DNA from 4 places in the Yersinia massiliensis genome. Region 2 is predicted to be linked to each of the others. Evidence: predicted binding sites of a transcription regulator. Region 2 holds the regulator's gene; each other region holds the start of a gene.

Region 1 (4,511 bases), 2.1 Mb from region 2:
CATGCCCCGATAATGGCAGCATTAATGGTGTGCGAAATGACCGGTGAATATACTCTTCTCCCCGGCCTACTTGTTTCTTGCGTGATTTCAACAACGATAGCTCGTTGGTTACGGCCAGCATCAGTTTATCATTCGCGTTAAAATAATGCTGTCAGTCAAGGTTGTTCTTAATGATGATTATTCAGCTAATTACCCTTCTTAATCGCCTTTAACCAAATGCTCATCATTAACAACGCAACCATTAGTAACAACACAACAAGATAAATGTATTATTGGTTGATAACAGACAAATCTAAATATTTAGCTAATGGCTTTTCTTCTGGATGCGGTAAATAAGGGAATTGCCCTAACTGAGGTGCAGGTAACCGCTCGCGTAACATCGCTATTGTTTCAGCATAATGTGCTAAACCCGGATTAATACGATTCGCAACCCAACCTAATAAAGGTAATCCATCATTAAGAATAGATTGTGCTGTTAATAAAGCATGGTTGATGCAGCCTGATTTAATACCGACGACTAAGATGACGGGTAACTGCTCTTGTATTACCCAGTCAGAATAGAAACGTTGATCATTCATCATGACTTTCCAACCGCCACAACCTTCAACGACAACGGTATCGGCTTTACCGGATAAATGTTGTAGCCCTTCTGTCATCTCACCATAATTAATCAGCGTATCTGAGCAGGCATGAATAACATCGGCTTGCAGCGGAAATGGATTAACTTCTTGATAGTCCAAATTAATAGATGATGACGCTTGTAAAATCAGTGCATCCTGATTGCGTAAGCCATCGGGTGTTTCTTTACTTTCCGTTGCGACAGGTTTGTAGCCAGCCGCCGTTCTGCCATTTTGGCTTAAGGCCTGAAGTAAGGCCCGTGACACTACGGTTTTACCGACAGCAGTGTCGGTTCCCGTCACAAATACTCGCGTTAACATAACAATACTCCAAAATCTGTCCACGCCGACTTAAGTTTTTTCGCTTAACATGCACGAAATTGGCAACATGAATAAAAGTCTAGGCGATGCCGACAGTGGACAGCTTGCGTTAGCGCAATGTTTTAACGAACTGAGTGGAGTTTTTAACGAATAATTCAGATGTACCCACTAATAATTAACTCTTATTTATTAGTGGTAATACACTAGCCCTGCAGCAATTTTACCAATAATGAGCCGTTATATAACGCCTCTTTCACTAATGCGGCACCTGGCATTGTGCCTTGATTAAAGAATTGAGTCGGTTCAACTACAATATTATCACTGTATGCAGGTAGCGCTTGTTGGCGAATACAAGCGGCGATAGCGGGATGCAAAATAGATGCGGCTTTATTTAACGGGGAGCCGACTAGGATTTTTTCGGGATTAAATAAATTGACCATAATGGCAACTATTCGTCCTACGCTATGACCAACCCCTAAAATAATATCTTTCGCCAGTTGGTCACCGGCTAAGGCAGCATCGCATAAAGATTCCACGCTTAATGGCGTACTGTGTAATAACGAACTCATTGAGCCGTTTAAGCGTTGCTGGGCAATTTCCAGCATATTCTCAATACTGGCGACCGTTTCAAGGCAACCATGATTGCCGCAATAACAGCGTTTTCCGTAAGGGTCTACTTGGGTATGACCAATCTCAACCACGCTACGGCTGCCGGCATGCAATACTCTGCCCGCTGTAATAACACCTGCGCCAACGTTGTGATCAATCACAACTTGAATGACATTCTGGCTACCACGTGATGCGCCATAAAGTGCTTCAGCCATAGTCCAAGCACAAATATCGTGTTGCAGATAAACAGGCAGCCCCGTTCTTTGCTCTAATGCAGGGCCAAGCAGCATTTCATCGACATCATAAAATGGCATTTTATGCACGATACCTGCGGGTGCATCAATGATGCCGGGCATAGTGATCGCTATTGCGGTTAACCTTTCCAGTTTTTCCTGATGTCGAATGAAGAATTGATCGACTTCATTGAGAATGCGCTGAAGCAATGGTTCAGAGTGGTTATCAGGTAATGGAATTTGATCTTCGACCACCAATTTACTACTGAGGTCGCGTAAGGCGAGAGTAATGGAGCCGCGGCTGATACGCCCTGAGACATAATGCCAAGCTTCAGTATCAAGCACTAAGCCTATAGCTGGGCGACCGCGACTGCCAACATCCTGATATTCAGTTTCTTTAACCAGATGCGCTTCAACCAATTCCCTCACAATTTTCGTGATACTGGCAGGGGCCAACTGTGCCCTTTTAGACAGTTCAATACGGGATATTGGGCCGAACAAATCAATCAGCCGGTAAACGGCCCCTGCATTGGTCTGCTTGATTTGATCAATATGCCCAGGCTGTCCATCCGTTATCACTAAACCGGCTCCTTCTCTGCCAACCAAGTATTTTTCGCGCTTCTAAATAAAGATTATCGGCTATGTTGGGGCTTTTAGCATATGGCGTCAACTATTTGATTAGTTATGTGATTTACTGCACATAATCATCGATTTATAATGGCGGAAATGGTCGTTATTTATACGGTGGAGATGTTCATCTCTTATTGCCTACAGCCAATACTCTCACTTAATATCCGCCACCATCAGGCGAATCAATGCTTCTGCTGGGGCAGTTACGGGCCGGTGCTTATGGTTAACCAGCCAGACTTCGGTTGTGGCGCTAGCTTCGGCTAAGGGTAAATATTTCACCCCATCTACTTTTACGCGAGTAAATGAAGCTGGCAGTATGGAAACACCTAAACCAGAGGAGACTAGACCCACGATAGTCATTGCTTCCCCGACTTCCTGCGTTATATAGGGCGTAATTCCCGCACGGGCTAACAGTGTAAGAATTTCATCGTACAGTGCTGTTCCGACCTCGCGAGAAAAGAAAACAAAAGGCTGCTCGGCTAATGAACTGAATTTAACGCTTCCTGCGGGCAATGCAGCTAACGGATGATCTTCATTCACCACCGCGACTAGGGGTTCACGTAATAGCAATCGATATTGTAATGCATCTGGTAGTCGTGTATTTCTCATCACGCCAATATCTAATCGCCCATCCAGTAACGGCTCAATTTGCTGTTTTGTATTGACCTCTTGCATCTTAATATGGACTTGCGGGTGTAATTGGCGAAATGCCCGTAAGTTTTTAGATACAGTGCTAATAAATGGTGCAGAGGATGTAAACCCAATCGTTAACTCACCAGACTCTCCTCGATGTAAGCGCGCGGCTTTTTCCGATGCAGAATTAACCTGTGCCAGAATTTGGTAGGATTCCTTTAAAAACAATGCGCCAGCCTGCGTCAGGCTGACATTACGATTGTTGCGTGCAAACAATCGCGCACCAATTTGTTCTTCTAGGATTTGAATTTGTTGGCTCAATGGTGGTTGTGAAATACGCAGTCGTTCAGCTGCTCGGCCAAAATGCAGTTCTTCCGCAACAGCAATAAAATAACGTAAATGCCTAAGTTCAATAGTCATTGATGTAGATTGATATGTTAAACATCTTATTCAGGATGATTAATATATTAGACAAAAAACTCAGCAATTTCTATGATCATGTCATTGAGCCGTTCAGTGGCTACACCAAGGTTTTGGTGAAAAGAGTTTTTGAATGTTTTAACGAAAAGGAAATACCGTGACCACCTCTTTGCGCACTACGACTACCGTAGCGCCAGCAGCCAATGACGACGCCTCTTCACTATCACCAACAGCCGATGTTCCTCGTTTGTCTAAACGCCCTTATATTCAACGAGGCACACCACAGTTTATCCGCGTAACCTTGGCTTTCTTTTCAGCAGGCTTGGCGACATTTGCCCTACTCTACTGTGTGCAGCCAATCCTGCCGTTACTGTCACAAGACTTCAATATCTCTCCAGCAGGCAGCAGCTTATCGCTTTCTGCCGCGACGGGAATGCTCGCCTTTGGACTGATGTTTACCGGCCCTCTCTCAGATGCTGTCGGGCGTAAATCAGTGATGGTCATTGCGCTGATGCTTGCCGCTGTCTGTACAATTATTTGCTCATTTATGACCAGTTGGCATGGCATCCTACTTATGCGGGCATTAATTGGTCTGGCCCTTAGTGGTGTTGCAGCTGTGGCGATGACCTACCTTAGCGAGGAAATACATCCGAGCTTTGTTGCATTGTCTATGGGGTTATATATTAGCGGTAACTCTATTGGAGGAATGAGTGGCCGCTTAGTCACTGGGGTACTCAGTGATTTTTTCTCATGGCGCATTGCACTGGCGGTGATCGGCTTATTTGCATTAGCTGCCGCTTGTATGTTTTGGCGTATTCTTCCCGCATCGAAACACTTCCGTCCAACCTCATTACGGCCAAGAACACTGGCGATTAATTTCAAACTACACTGGCGAGATCCTGGTTTACCTTTGCTCTTTGCAGAGGGATTTCTCATTATGGGTAGCTTTGTCACCTTATTTAATTACATAGGGTACCGCTTGTTGGCTCAGCCATATTATCTTAGCCAGGCAGTGGTCGGCTTATTATCGATAGTTTATCTGACAGGG
Region 2 (4,511 bases):
CACCTCGAAAATACATGGCTTTAATGACGCGCAAGATTATTATCGCCGTTGCAGCGCCCTCCCCCTGTTGCCGCAGATTAAGATTCCACTACTGATCATTCATGCCAAAGATGATCCCTTTATGACCGACGAGGTTATTCCTAATCTCAATACGTTACCGAGTAATATTCATTACCAGTTAACTGAGCATGGCGGCCATGTCGGCTTTGTCGGCGGTTCATTGAAGCACCCACAAATGTGGCTGGAACAACGCATTCCTGCCTGGCTCTCCCCTTATTTGGAACAACATTCATGATCATTCCTTGGCAACAAATCGACGCTGATACACTGGATAATTTGCTAGAAGCCTTTGTGCTGCGTGAAGGCACGGATTACGGCGAGCATGAACGCTCATTGGCACAAAAAGTTGAGGATGTTCGCCGCCAATTAGTGAGTGGTGACGTGGTTTTGGTGTGGTCCGAGTTACACGAAACCATCAATATTATGCCCCGTGGTTCATTCCGCGCGGATGCAGAAGAACACTCATAACCCTATAGCCTGACGATGAGAATTTTTGATGAAAATCAAGATGACAAGCCAGACGATTTGCCCTAAGAATAACCATTATCGATAAAAATACTGGCAAATGCCGCTTGGCCACTGAGGCGCTTACCCCATGGAGTTACCGTTAATATGTCAACTAAACATCCGGTTATAGCCGTTACTGGCTCAAGCGGCGCAGGGACGACCACCACCAGTTTGGCGTTTCGTAAAATATTCCAGCAGTTGAATATCCGCGCGGCAGAACTCGAAGGTGACAGCTTCCATCGCTATACCCGCCCTGAAATGGATGCCGCCATCCGTAAAGCACGGGATCAAGGCCGGCATATTAGCTATTTTGGCCCAGAAGCCAATGATTTTGGTCAGTTAGAGCAGAGTGTGTCGGAATACGGCAAACACGGCACAGGCCGTTCACGTAAATATTTACACACCTACGATGAAGCGGTGCCTTATAACCAGATTCCCGGCACATTTACACCCTGGGAACCCTTGCCTGAACCTACCGATGTGCTGTTCTACGAAGGGCTACACGGCGGTGTCGTGACTGAACATCACGATGTGGCAAAGCATGTCGATTTATTGGTAGGGGTGGTACCCATCGTCAACCTAGAATGGATTCAAAAACTGGTGCGCGATACCGGTGAACGTGGCCATTCCCGTGAAGCGGTGATGGATTCCGTTGTACGCTCCATGGAGGATTACATCAACTACATTACGCCGCAGTTCTCACGCACTCATATTAACTTCCAGCGCGTGCCGACCGTCGATACCTCAAACCCTTTTGCCGCGAAAGCCATCCCGTCGCTGGATGAAAGTTTTGTGGTTATTCATTTCCGTGGCTTGGATCAGATTGATTTCCCCTACTTGTTAGCAATGCTACAAGGCTCGTTTATTTCCAATATCAATACATTGGTGGTGCCGGGCGGGAAGATGGGATTAGCAATGGAGCTGATTATGGCCCCGTTGGTGCAGCAACTGCTGGAAGGCAAAAAAATCATTTAACGCTTTACGTAGACATCTTGGTTTTACGCATCATAGCGATTGGAACTGCAAGGCGGCGGCAAGCGGACTTATCCCAATGAACTGACCTCAGTCAGTGATTGGGGTGAGCGGATGCAACCTCCTGCAGCTTCAAGGACGAAAAACACGCTTAAGCGACGTCACGAATTTCAAAACTGTGGGTAATGGTCGCTGCTTTACCTAGCATCAGAGAAACAGAGCAGTACTTCTCTGCTGATAATTCCACTGCACGCTCAACAATTTTGTCGGTGAGACCTTTACCGCTAACGATAAAATGCAAATTGATTTGCGTAAACAGACGCGGCGCTTCTTCACGGCGCTGAGAGGTGAGTGTGACCTCACAATCGCGCACATCATTACGCCCCTTTTGCAAAATAGAGACCACATCAATCGCGCTACAACCACCTGCTGACATCAGCAACATTTCCATCGGGCTGGGTGCCTTATCACCGGCATTACCATCCATCAAAACCTGATGCCCTGACGCTGATTCACCCAAAAATGTCAGCCCCTCAACCCACTTCACACGTGCCTGCATAACGCTCGCTCCCAGTTAAATTTTCTGATCCAGACTACCCTTTCATTTATAAAGTCGCAATGTAACCCGATGTTCATCATGCTGAAGCGATACAACACAAGACACTGACCTCATCCTGTGCTACAAACAGAACCGAAAGTATTGTTTCTAGAATTAAATTGGGTAGTGATCGATACTCAGTGTAAGGTTTCTATCCAGTAGGTATCTTGGCTATACCTTTCGGCAGTTGAGCAAATTAATATGCTATACCCAACAGGCGTCAAGATGGTGGGTATAAAGAAAGTGTATTTTATAAGCACGCCGTACAGGGAACTCTGAGCCCTGTTTAGTTAGGCTGCGATAACAACAGAGGATAACAGCGAATGGTTCTCGGCAAGCCACAAACAGACCCGACTCTCGAATGGTTCCTGTCTCATTGCCATATTCACAAATACCCATCGAAGAGTACGCTGATTCACCAAGGTGAAAAGGCCGAAACGCTTTACTACATCGTGAAAGGCTCCGTTGCGGTGCTTATCAAAGATGAAGAAGGTAAAGAGATGATTCTCTCCTATCTAAACCAAGGGGATTTCATCGGTGAACTTGGATTATTTGAAGAAGGCCAAGAGCGTAGTGCTTGGGTTAGAGCAAAAACTGCCTGCGAAGTGGCTGAAATTTCTTACAAAAAATTCCGTCAGCTGATTCAGGTCAACCCAGATATCTTGATGCGCCTGTCTTCGCAAATGGCGAACCGCTTACAGATTACATCCGAGAAAGTGGGTAACCTTGCTTTCCTTGATGTGACTGGGCGTATTGCACAAACACTGCTTAATCTGGCAAAACAACCTGATGCCATGACCCACCCCGATGGGATGCAGATTAAAATTACCCGCCAGGAAATTGGTCAAATCGTTGGCTGCTCCCGCGAAACTGTGGGGCGGATACTAAAAATGCTGGAAGATCAAAACCTGATCTCCGCACACGGTAAAACGATTGTCGTTTACGGCACTCGTTAATTCCCTCAAAACCGGTGCCGAAACTCTCGGTACCGGTTTTCTCACGCAGGTTTGTAAACCATAAATTTCTGGGGCCGACATGAAATGGCAACGGGTTATTTATCATCCTGAAGTGAACTACGCGTTACGCCAAACATTGGTGCTCTGTCTTCCCGCCGCCCTCGGGTTTGCCCTTGGCGAGCTGCGGCTCGGATTGATGTTTGCTCTGATCCCTGCTTGCTGCAATATTGCGGCGCTGGATACTCCCCATCAGCATTTTTTCCGCCGTCTGATTATTGGTGGCGCACTCTTCACGTTGACCAGCTTCCTGACGCAGCAATTACTGCTGTGGCACATTCCCTTGCCGTGGATCATGTTAGGGCTGGCGCTGCTGCTCGGTGTTAATGGCGCGATCAGCCCGCTCCATGGCCGCTTATTACCTGCCGCGTTAATTGCCGCCATCTTTAGCCTCAGCATGGTGGACCGTGCGCCTATCTGGCAAGCGCCACTGTTGTGCGCGGTAGGAACGCTCTGGTACGGCGTCTTTAATTGGTTGTGGTTTCGGCTCTGCAAAGACCAGCCCATTCGCGAGCCTCTAAGTCAACTATATGATTTACTAGCAGATTATTGTGACGCTAAATATAATTTTTTATCACAGCATATAGAGCCAGAAAAAGCCCTCCCGCCGCTGCTCGATCGACAGCAAAAGATAATGGATAAAATTAATCAGCTTTATCAACAATTTAATCTTATTAAAAATGCGACGAAGAAAGAGCAAAAACGGCTGTTGGGGTTATTTCAGATGGCGCTCGATCTGCAGGAGCATGTTACTGCGGCGCTGAATCAGCCGGAGAAAGTACAAGCATTGGTGGAACACAGTCAAATTGAAGCCGTCTTGAGCCGCAACGCCCAAGTTATCGTGGCTCAGTTGCGCACTATTGCTGATGACATTCTCTATCATCATCATGCGACAAACCATTTCACCACCGGCGATGCACTCATTGAGCTAGAGGAGATCGCCCAGCAGCACCCCGATAATCCTGTGGCACAATTTTGCTACTACCATATCCGCCAAATTGACCAACTTCTGAGTAATCGACGTCCCCTGTACGATCGTGAGCTGATGTCAGGGCAACAACAGCAACCCTTATGGTCCGCGATCGTCAGCTATCTGTCGTTTAACTCCACAGCATTGCGCGATGCAGCCCGATTAGGCGTCACACTAGCCGCTGGCAGCTATATTGGGGCATTGATGCAGTTGCCAAAACCCTACTGGATCTTACTTACCGTGATGCTGGTAACGCAAAACGGTTATAACGCCACGAGAGTCCGCATTCATCACCGCGCCCTCGGCACTTTGGTCGGGCTGATTTTAGCCGCGGGCTTATTGCATCTACGTATGCCGGAAGGGACGACACTGAGCATTATGCTGCTCATCA
Region 3 (4,511 bases), 970 kb from region 2:
TGGCCTTGGCCGTGCACCGGGCAGTGATCAACGCACCATGATGGCACTACGCCGTCATTTATCCGGCGAAGTTGATAACTTCCCTGCTGATGTACGTGAACTGCAAAATTATTTTGCGCAAGTACAGCCAGGGCAAGCCGTACAAGCGGTACCGGGGCAAGGTTTACATGTTCCGTTGTGGCTACTGGGTTCAAGCCTCTACAGTGCGCAGCTCGCTGCTGCTATGGGCCTGCCATTTGGCTTCGCCTCGCATTTTGCACCAGATATGCTGCTCCAAGCACTCTCCCTATATCGGGAAAACTATAAGCCATCGGCACAATGGCCAAAACCTTATGCCATCGTCTGCGTGAACGTGGTCGCCGCCGAGAGTGAACGCGATGCACGATTCCTGTTTACCTCGATGCAGCAACAGTTTGTTAGTCTGCGCCGTGGCACACCTGGCCAGCTTCCACCACCAGTGGAAGATATGGAGAAGATTTGCTCGCCAGCGGAGCTATTTGGCGTCGATCAAGCGTTGCGTTTATCCATCATTGGCGACAAAAGCAAAGTTCGTCATGGGCTTCAATCGCTGCTACGAGAAACTCAAGCAGATGAATTGATGATTAATGGGCAGATTTTTGATCATCAAGCCCGTTTGAATTCCTTCGAGATCGTGGCCAGTTTGCAGCAAGATCTCCAAGCCGTTGAGCGCCTGTAAAGGGCATCGAGTGACTAATCGCATCTAGCGATAAATAGCAGACATAAAAAAACCAGCCCGTAGGCTGGTTTTTTACGTTTAATCATCACTGATGATTAAGACTTATGCATCACCGAAGCGACGGCGAGTTGGTGCTGCTGCGGGTGCTGCGGCATCATCACGACGTGGAGCAGATGAACGCTGGCCATCACGGTTACCACGGCGCTCGCCACCATTACCGGCTGGAGCACGATCGCTACCGAATGAACGACGAGGAGGAGCACCTGCACCATCACGACGTTCTGAACGACCACCACCACGACGCTCACCACCATTACCGCCAGCTGGACGCTCACGACGCTCGTGTGGTTGTGCATCGCCCAACAACTGCATGTTCAGCGGCTTGTTCAGGATACGAGTGCGGGTGAAGTGAGATAACATTTCGCCCGGCATACCTTTTGGTAATTCGATCGTTGAGTGAGAAGCAAACAACTTGATGTTACCGATATAACGGCTGCTGATATCACCTTCGTTAGCGATAGCGCCAACGATATGACGAACTTCAACACCATCATCGCGGCCCACTTCAATGCGATACAGTTCCATCTCACCAACATCACGACGTTCACGACGCGCTGGACGATCACCACCGTCACGGCTGTCACGACGGCTATCACCACGATCACGACCACGGTCATTACTGCGATCATCACGGCTGAACTCACGCTGCGGACGACGTGGCGCTTCTGGTGGCAGAATCAGAGGACGTTCGCCTTGCGCCATTTTCAGCAATGCTGCAGCCAATGTTTCGAGATCAAACTCTTCTTCTGGTTGCAGTTTAGCCAGCAATGCACGGTACAAGTCCAAATCACTGCTTTCCAGCTGTTGGCCAACTTTAGCAGCGAACTGCGCTAAGCGGCGCTCGCCCAGCAATTCTGCGTTTGGCAACTGAACTTCAGGAATAGTCAGTTTCATCGTGCGTTCGATGTTCTGCAACAGGCGACGTTCACGGTTCTCAACGAACAGTAATGCGCGACCAGCACGGCCAGCACGACCGGTACGGCCGATACGGTGAACGTAAGACTCTGAATCCATAGGGATATCATAGTTTACAACCAAGCTGATACGTTCAACGTCCAAACCACGAGCAGCAACGTCGGTCGCGATCAGAATATCCAAACGGCCATCTTTCAGGCGGTCAAGTGTCTGCTCACGTAAAGACTGGTTCATATCGCCGTTCAGTGCAGCGCTGCTATAACCACTACGCTCCAAGGCTTCAGCCACTTCCAGTGTCGCGTTTTTAGTACGCACGAAGATGATGGCAGCGTCGAAATCTTCAGATTCCAAGAAACGCACCAACGCTTCTTTCTTGTTATAGCCGCCACCCACTCTCCAGAAGCTCTGGCTGATATCTGGACGGGTCGTCACGCTAGACTGAATGCGCACTTCCTGCGGATCTTTCATGAAACGACGAGTAATACGACGAATCGCTTCTGGCATGGTTGCAGAGAACAACGCGGTCTGATGTTCAGCCGGGATCTGCGCCATGATAGTTTCAACGTCTTCGATAAAGCCCATACGCAGCATTTCATCTGCTTCATCCAACACCAAACCGCTCAGGTTGGACAAGTTCAGGGTGCCACGTTTCAGGTGGTCTAACAGACGACCTGGGGTACCCACAACAATTTGTGGACCTTGGCGCAAAGCGCGTAATTGAACGTCATAACGTTGGCCGCCGTACAGGGCCACAACGTTGACGCCATTCATATCTTTAGAGAAGCTAGACAGTGCTTCAGCGACCTGAATAGCCAACTCACGGGTTGGTGCTAATACCAGAACCTGTGGTGCTTTCAGCTCAGCTTTAATATTGTGTAACAGCGGCAGACCAAACGCGGCTGTTTTGCCACTACCTGTCTGTGCCATGCCCAATACATCACGGCCGTTTAACAGATGTGGGATACATTCCAGCTGGATAGGAGAGGGTTTTTCATAACCCAGGCCAGCCAGAGCGGAAAGAATAGGAGCGGACAGCCCCAGATCAGCAAAAGAGGTTTCAAACTCAGTAGTCATGTACACGTGCCTCATTAATAATGGCAGCCAGTCTACATAACTCGTCGAGAAAATTTTCAGTCATTTTCATTGAAAAGTGTGAACCGGCTCAAATTAGATTATAAAACGAACAAAAAAGCCATCACCGGTTAAGGTGATAACATTGGTAAAAACCAAGTTAAATCAGGCTGATAAGTGTCCGTCAGCTATTGCTGGTCCGATTCCGATAGGTCGTCTTGTTCTTGGCCCAAAAGTGCCAATTCCAACAATGCATAGCGGTGCTCAACAAAGTTATGAACGTTGTTAGCTACCGTCAGTTTGAACAGCGCCGAAGCGGTGTTCTTGTCCCCCAGACTTAGGTAATGCTTACCTAAATAGAAGTCAGTTTCACTGAGATGCTCAGCGAGCGAAGTGTTATCCGTTGCATCTGCCTTGAGCCTTTCCATCAGCGTTTTTTCGCTGATCGTGCCCAGGTAGAATTCGACAATATTCCATCCCCATTGCCCTCTGTCCGATTTCTCATAGCGTTGTTGTAACGCTACTGCCGCTGCCTTGGGATCGATTTCTCTTTCCACCAGATACAGCCACAACGAACGGAAGGGATCATTTGGATCGTCTTGATAAAACGCCTGCAGATCATCCTGCGCCAACGGGAGTCGACCGCCATAATACAGAGCGATACCCCGGTTTAAACGCGCGTAATTGTAAGTTGGATCAAGCTCTAGTACAGAATCAAACGCTTCATAGGCAGCATCAAAATTGCCTGCCTGCGTTAAATAAATACCCAGATAGTTAAAAACTTCTGGCATATCAGGACGAATAGCTAACGCTTGCGAAAAATCATTTCGCGCTAGTGCTCGCAGCCCGAGGCTATCATACAGCACTCCGCGCTCATATAAAAGCTGTGCGCGCTCATCATCCGTAAGTGCCCGACTTGCAAGGATTTGTTCCATGCGCGCCAGAATCACTTCCTGCTGCAATGTTGGTTGCAACGGGATAGCCAACACCTCGTCTTTACGCCAATCATGGTTGCTGCATCCAGCCAGCATGAGTGCTGTCGCAACGTAACACCAGCGCAAGAAAGGCTTCATTTCCTACTCCCGAAGACAAACATTGGACAAACATCCTTTCATCCATTTGTTTAACACGAGGGCATCCTGTCCTCGAGATAACATAGCCCCTTACTATTATCAGTCAGGGGCTATGGAATACCGTATTACTCTGCTGCTTCTGGTGCCGGAGCTTCTGCGTCAGGAGTAGTGGCTTCTTTGATGCTCAGGCGGATACGGCCTTGGCGGTCAACTTCCATTACTTTAACTGGCACTTCTTGGCCCATCTGCAGGTAGTCTGTCACTTTCTCTACACGCTTGTCAGCGATTTGAGAAATATGAACCAGACCTTCTTTACCGCCGCCGATGGCTACAAATGCACCGAAATCAACGATACGAGTCACTTTACCCGCATAGATACGGCCCACTTCGATTTCAGCTGTAATTTCTTCAATGCGACGAATTGCGTGTTTTGCTTTATCGCCGTCAGTTGCTGCAATCTTGATGGTGCCATCATCTTCGATTTCAATTGTAGTGCCTGTTTCATCAGTCAGCGCACGAATCACAGAACCACCTTTACCGATCACATCCTTAATTTTCTCAGGATTGATTTTCATGGTGTAGATACGTGGAGCGAACTCAGAGATATCACCACGAGGTGTGCTGATAGCCTGTTCCATAACACCCAGAATGTGCAGACGCGCACCCTTAGCTTGGTTCAGAGCCACCTGCATGAT
Region 4 (4,511 bases), 880 kb from region 2:
CGGAATAAAACCTGTGTAATAGGCAATAGAGGTAATGATTGCCAAGACCGGCTGAACCAAAATAAAGGGAATAAAGAACAGCGGGTTCATTATGACCGGTAAACCAAACAGGATAGGTTCGTTAATTTGGAAAATACTCGCCGGTGCGCCCAATTTTGCTACTTGACGATAATCTGCACGACGCGAACCGATAAAGATAGCAATCACAAGTCCTAACGTTGCCCCAGTCCCGCCTAAGAAGATGTAGGAATCAACGAAAGGTTTCGCCCACATATGGAACTCTTTACCTGCGGCTACTGCTGCAGCAACTGAACCATATTGGGTGTAGGTGGCGACGTTTTCTAGCGCAAACGGCATCATGATGCCACTTTCCAGCGCCGATAGGGCCATGGCTCCGTGTATCCCGAAGAACCACAACAGCGAGGAACACATAACATATACCCACCCCACCACACTGCCCATTTTGGATAGTGGTGCTGAAATGGTGTCCATAATGATCTGGTGGAAGTTCGTGCCATACAGCCCTAGGACGTAGGCCAAAACCCCCATGAAGGAAAGAATGATAAACCCTGGGATCAGCGCTGAGAAAGAGCGGGAAACGGACGTTGGCACACTATCCGGCAGGCGAATGATCCAGTTGCGGCGAGTGATAAAGGTAAAGACCTCAGCCACCACTAAACCGATGATAATACCAGAGATAATATTCGCACCACCTAACCAATTAGCCCCCACCGCATAGGCTTCTCCCACGCTATACGGCGTCACGGTCATAAAGGCGGCAATAGCCAGTAACGCCGCAGCAAGAGGGTCGACTTTCTTCTCTTCAGCTAAGGCCATACTGATAAAGAACGGCGTCATTAACGACATAATACCGAGAGTACCGTTATAAACGTTGCCACCGATTGCTTTCAAACCATTGAGCGTAGCGATGGTGTCAGCATCAAGGCGTACGCCCATCGAGAAGAAGAATGACCCCTCACCGAAACTTAAAAACACGTTATTAATCAGAACGAACATCGCCCCTGTCAGGGTCAATGGCATCAACCGAATAAATCCGTTCTTGATAGCATTGATATGTTGCTGTCTGCCAATCTTAATCGCAAAAGGCAAAATGGCCTTTTCCAGAGAATGAATAAATGCGCTCACAGTGCTCCCCTTATTGTTTTGCTTTTTTTATGGCAGCGACAGCCGCTTTTAATACCCCTAAACCATCGACTTTGCCGTACAAGAGCGCATCGATCACTTCAACGGGCTTATGGGGGAACATTTTGGCAATTTCAGGCAACATGTAAGCAATTTGCGGCCCTAATAAAATCACATCAGCCTGAGCGCCATGCTCTGCTGCCATCGCTTCAGGGTAAGCACTGATAACGACGGGTACGTCATATTTTTCTGCTTGTACTTTCATCTTGGAAACCAGTAGCGAGGTGGACATACCGGCAGAACAAAATAGATAAATTTTTTTCTTTTCCATACCCAACACCTTTTGATGTTCAAAAGAAACAAGTTATTTATATGCCAGTGCAATGGTGAATTCCCTTTATCTGTACTTTATCGTGCCCCTTGCCCAGCCCATTGTTTCTGGTTGTCGTCAGTATACGGCGTCGATAGCTAAGCCAGTAATTCACTTCTATCAATAATCGTCTCTAATTGACTTCTGACATTGATGCCCTTCACATTTCTCAGTGATTACAATGTGATGCTTATCGCAAAATTGTTATTTTTTTGCTCGGCGAATTAAGTTTAATTCATTTACATTTCATATGCTTAATTTTATTTGAGAAAAGTAGTCGACCAATCTGCGGCGAAAAAAATGCATTAAAATCAGTGATGAGACAAATTAGTCATGCTTATTGATTGGAGAATTATCCTAGCGAAGTTTTTCACTCTTTGGCAGGGATTGAGTGACAGAGTTTTATGCAGGGAGAGTAGGACATTTTGACGCTTCACATGTTAGTACGTCGTTATCATGGGGTCACAAATACTCAATACGTTGACGCCATTATTAGCTGAATACCCATTAATATTCTAAAGTTAACAGGTGTTTACCTATTGAAGGAGTGACTGATGACGGTATTCGGCAATATCACACCGATCCATAGACGCAGATTAATGTGCGTAGGATGGCAATCATCAACCTTGAAATTCGCAGTATTGGCGTTATTCAGCTTGGTGATTTCGATGTCAGCCATTGCGGCACCCGCCGTGACGGTAACGGAATTACAACGCGGCTTAGATCACCCGTGGTCACTGGCCTTCTTGCCTGATAATGGCGGTATTTTAATTACCGAGCGTTCTGGGCAACTACGTTTGTGGCAACCAGGGAAAGCGATTTCAGCACCGTTAAAAGGGGTACCCACCGTCTATGCCAAAGGGCAAGGTGGCTTATTGGAAGTGGCGCTATCACCTAAGTTCTCTCAGGACCGCCGCGTATACCTCAGTTTTGCAGAAGCAGGAAAAGACGGAAAAGCAGGTACCGCCGTGGGCTATGGCCGCCTTAACCCACAGGGCACGGCTATTGACGATTTCACCGCATTTTTCCGTCAGCAGCCGAAGCTATCTACTGGCAACCACTTTGGTGGAAAATTGGCTTTTGATGATAAAGACCATATTTTTATCACGCTAGGCGAGAATAATCAGCGCCCAACCGCTCAGGATCTGAGTTTGCACCAAGGTAAAATTGTTCGTCTCACACTCGATGGGAAAGTGCCGACAGATAATCCTTTTGCCAATCGTCCTCCGGCAAAACCCGAAATCTGGTCCTATGGCCATCGTAATCCACAAGGATTGGCCTTAAACCCTTGGAGTGGAGTGATGTGGGCAAATGAACATGGCCCTAAAGGAGGCGATGAAGTGAATATCCCAGAGGCAGGGAAAAACTACGGCTGGCCACTTGCGACCCACGGCGTGAACTATTCAGGCTTAGCGATTCCCGAAGCCAAAGGCACGCATGTCGATGGCACTGAGCAGCCCATTTATTATTGGGAGAAATCACCTGGGATCAGTGGAATGGCTTTCTATGATAACCCCCGTTTTCCTAGCTGGCAGCATTCACTCTTTATCGGCGCGTTAGCGCAAGAGGCATTGATTCGCCTGCAATTGGAAGGCGATAAAGTGATTTCAGAGGAACGGTTGCTGGAAGACCGTGGTGAACGAATTCGCGATGTTCGCGTGGGGCCTGACGGCTATCTTTATGTCTTAACCGATGAGCGTGACGGTAAGTTGCTGAAAGTCGGCCTCGACACAAAATAGCCAAATCTTAGCGCTTGTATTTGTACTACAATTATTCTGATTCTAACGAATGGCCATTGAGGGCTTTGTTATGACAGCAATAGATGTAATGTGGGTAGGATTGGGTGGCGGTATCGGTTCTCTTTTACGGTGGTGGATAGGGTTAGGCGTTGGAAAGATATATAAAGGCAATTTCCCACTCGGCACTTTTCTGATCAATATCTCCGGTGCATTTGTAATTGGCTACCTGAGTATTCTATTTAGCGTGGATTGGCGTGATCGTTACGGTGATTTCATGAATGCAGCGATCTTAACCGGCATTTTAGGCGGCTATACCACCTTCAGTAGCATGCAATTAGATGCAGCAAAATTGGCAACTGCCCGCAGTCGAGCCATTGCAGCCGGATATCTGATTATTTCTGTCGTGGTCGGTCTAATTGCCGCAGCATTCGGTGCTTGGTTAGCTTATTGATCGAGTCACGGACTAATTCATAGGAAAATGCTATGCCAAATCTTATTATTCTCGTTTTTGTTGGTGGGGCTTTTGGTGCCATGTGCCGTGAATTCATTATGCTATCAGTACCCAGATTAGCGGATGGATTCCCGATGGATATCTTTGTCGCCAATATCATCGCGGCATTTTTATTAGGACTAGCCACCTCTCTGTTTAAAAAAGATATTATTAATCAGTATGTGCATCTGATGGTTGGTACGGGGATTATGGGGGGGCTTTCCACATTCTCCAGCTTTGTATTTGGTGCTGTGGAAATGATGAAAAACCCGACGGGCGTATTGGTTTCAATCTGCTATTTGGTGATAAGCCTTATTGTCGGTTTTATTGCGGTCGAGCTGGGCTTAATGGTCGGGCCAAAAGAGAAGCCCAAAGATCCACAAGCCGCCGTTGAATAACGCCAATGACTTATTAATCCGCATAAAAAAACACCCGAGACAGCTGATAAAGTGCTCATTGCACAGAGGACAAGCAGATCGTAAAGACGCCGTAAAATCATCCCTGATGGCTCGAGCCATCCTTGGTGCGGACGCTTTACTCTTCTGCCTGCCCTCACCGTTCTAGGTCGAGTCATCGATGTTTGTCAGCATTGACTCGTTCAGAACGGCACTAATCCAACTTCTGACATTTACCGAAGAACATTTCTGTAATCAGCGAGTTATTAATGGTGTCGCCGTTCAGGGTTCTCACTAGAATTTCACTGCCTAATAATGGCAATGAGAAAACCATATCTGGGTTAACTCGTTTTACTTTTTCCACGTTCTGCGTT

Evidence for each region. The regulator CRP, encoded in region 2, controls carbon source genes, mostly activating them, when cyclic AMP is high. The targets are predictions, from matches to a motif close to ATGTGANNNNNNTCACAT.
Region 1: mlc (sugar metabolism global transcriptional regulator Mlc) is a predicted target of CRP. The motif match lies at 2,465-2,482, and genes of this name have one in related genera.
Region 3: yrbN (protein YrbN) is a predicted target of CRP. The motif match lies at 2,823-2,840, and genes of this name have one in related genera.
Region 4: DA391_RS05255 (PTS sugar transporter subunit IIB) is a predicted target of CRP. The motif match lies at 1,695-1,712, and genes of this name have one in related genera.

Annotation. Positions count from the first base shown of each region.
Region 1 is NZ_CP028487.1:2,398,556-2,403,066, reverse strand. Features, by position in the region: gene clcB (voltage-gated ClC-type chloride channel ClcB) at 1-141, shown strand, start outside; gene bioD (dethiobiotin synthase) at 270-938, opposite strand; gene mlc (sugar metabolism global transcriptional regulator Mlc) at 1,142-2,359, opposite strand; gene DA391_RS11230 (LysR family transcriptional regulator) at 2,564-3,463, opposite strand; gene DA391_RS11225 (MFS transporter) at 3,621-4,511, shown strand, end outside.
Region 2 is NZ_CP028487.1:261,173-265,683, reverse strand. Features, by position in the region: gene DA391_RS01095 (hydrolase) at 1-295, shown strand, start outside; gene DA391_RS01090 (YheU family protein) at 292-528, shown strand; gene DA391_RS01085 (phosphoribulokinase) at 673-1,542, shown strand; gene DA391_RS01080 (OsmC family protein) at 1,691-2,098, opposite strand; gene crp (cAMP-activated global transcriptional regulator CRP) at 2,461-3,093, shown strand; gene DA391_RS01070 (YccS/YhfK family putative transporter) at 3,173-4,511, shown strand, end outside.
Region 3 is NZ_CP028487.1:4,280,598-4,285,108, forward strand. Features, by position in the region: gene DA391_RS19785 (luciferase-like monooxygenase) at 1-697, shown strand, start outside; gene DA391_RS19790 (DEAD/DEAH family ATP-dependent RNA helicase) at 800-2,746, opposite strand; gene yrbN (protein YrbN) at 2,736-2,816, opposite strand; gene nlpI (lipoprotein NlpI) at 2,932-3,816, opposite strand; gene pnp (polyribonucleotide nucleotidyltransferase) at 3,942-4,511, opposite strand, start outside.
Region 4 is NZ_CP028487.1:1,141,096-1,145,606, reverse strand. Features, by position in the region: gene chbC (PTS N,N'-diacetylchitobiose transporter subunit IIC) at 1-1,146, opposite strand, end outside; gene DA391_RS05255 (PTS sugar transporter subunit IIB) at 1,157-1,474, opposite strand; gene DA391_RS05250 (PQQ-dependent sugar dehydrogenase) at 2,068-3,252, shown strand; gene crcB (fluoride efflux transporter CrcB) at 3,323-3,703, shown strand; gene crcB (fluoride efflux transporter CrcB) at 3,736-4,140, shown strand; gene kch (voltage-gated potassium channel protein) at 4,352-4,511, opposite strand, start outside.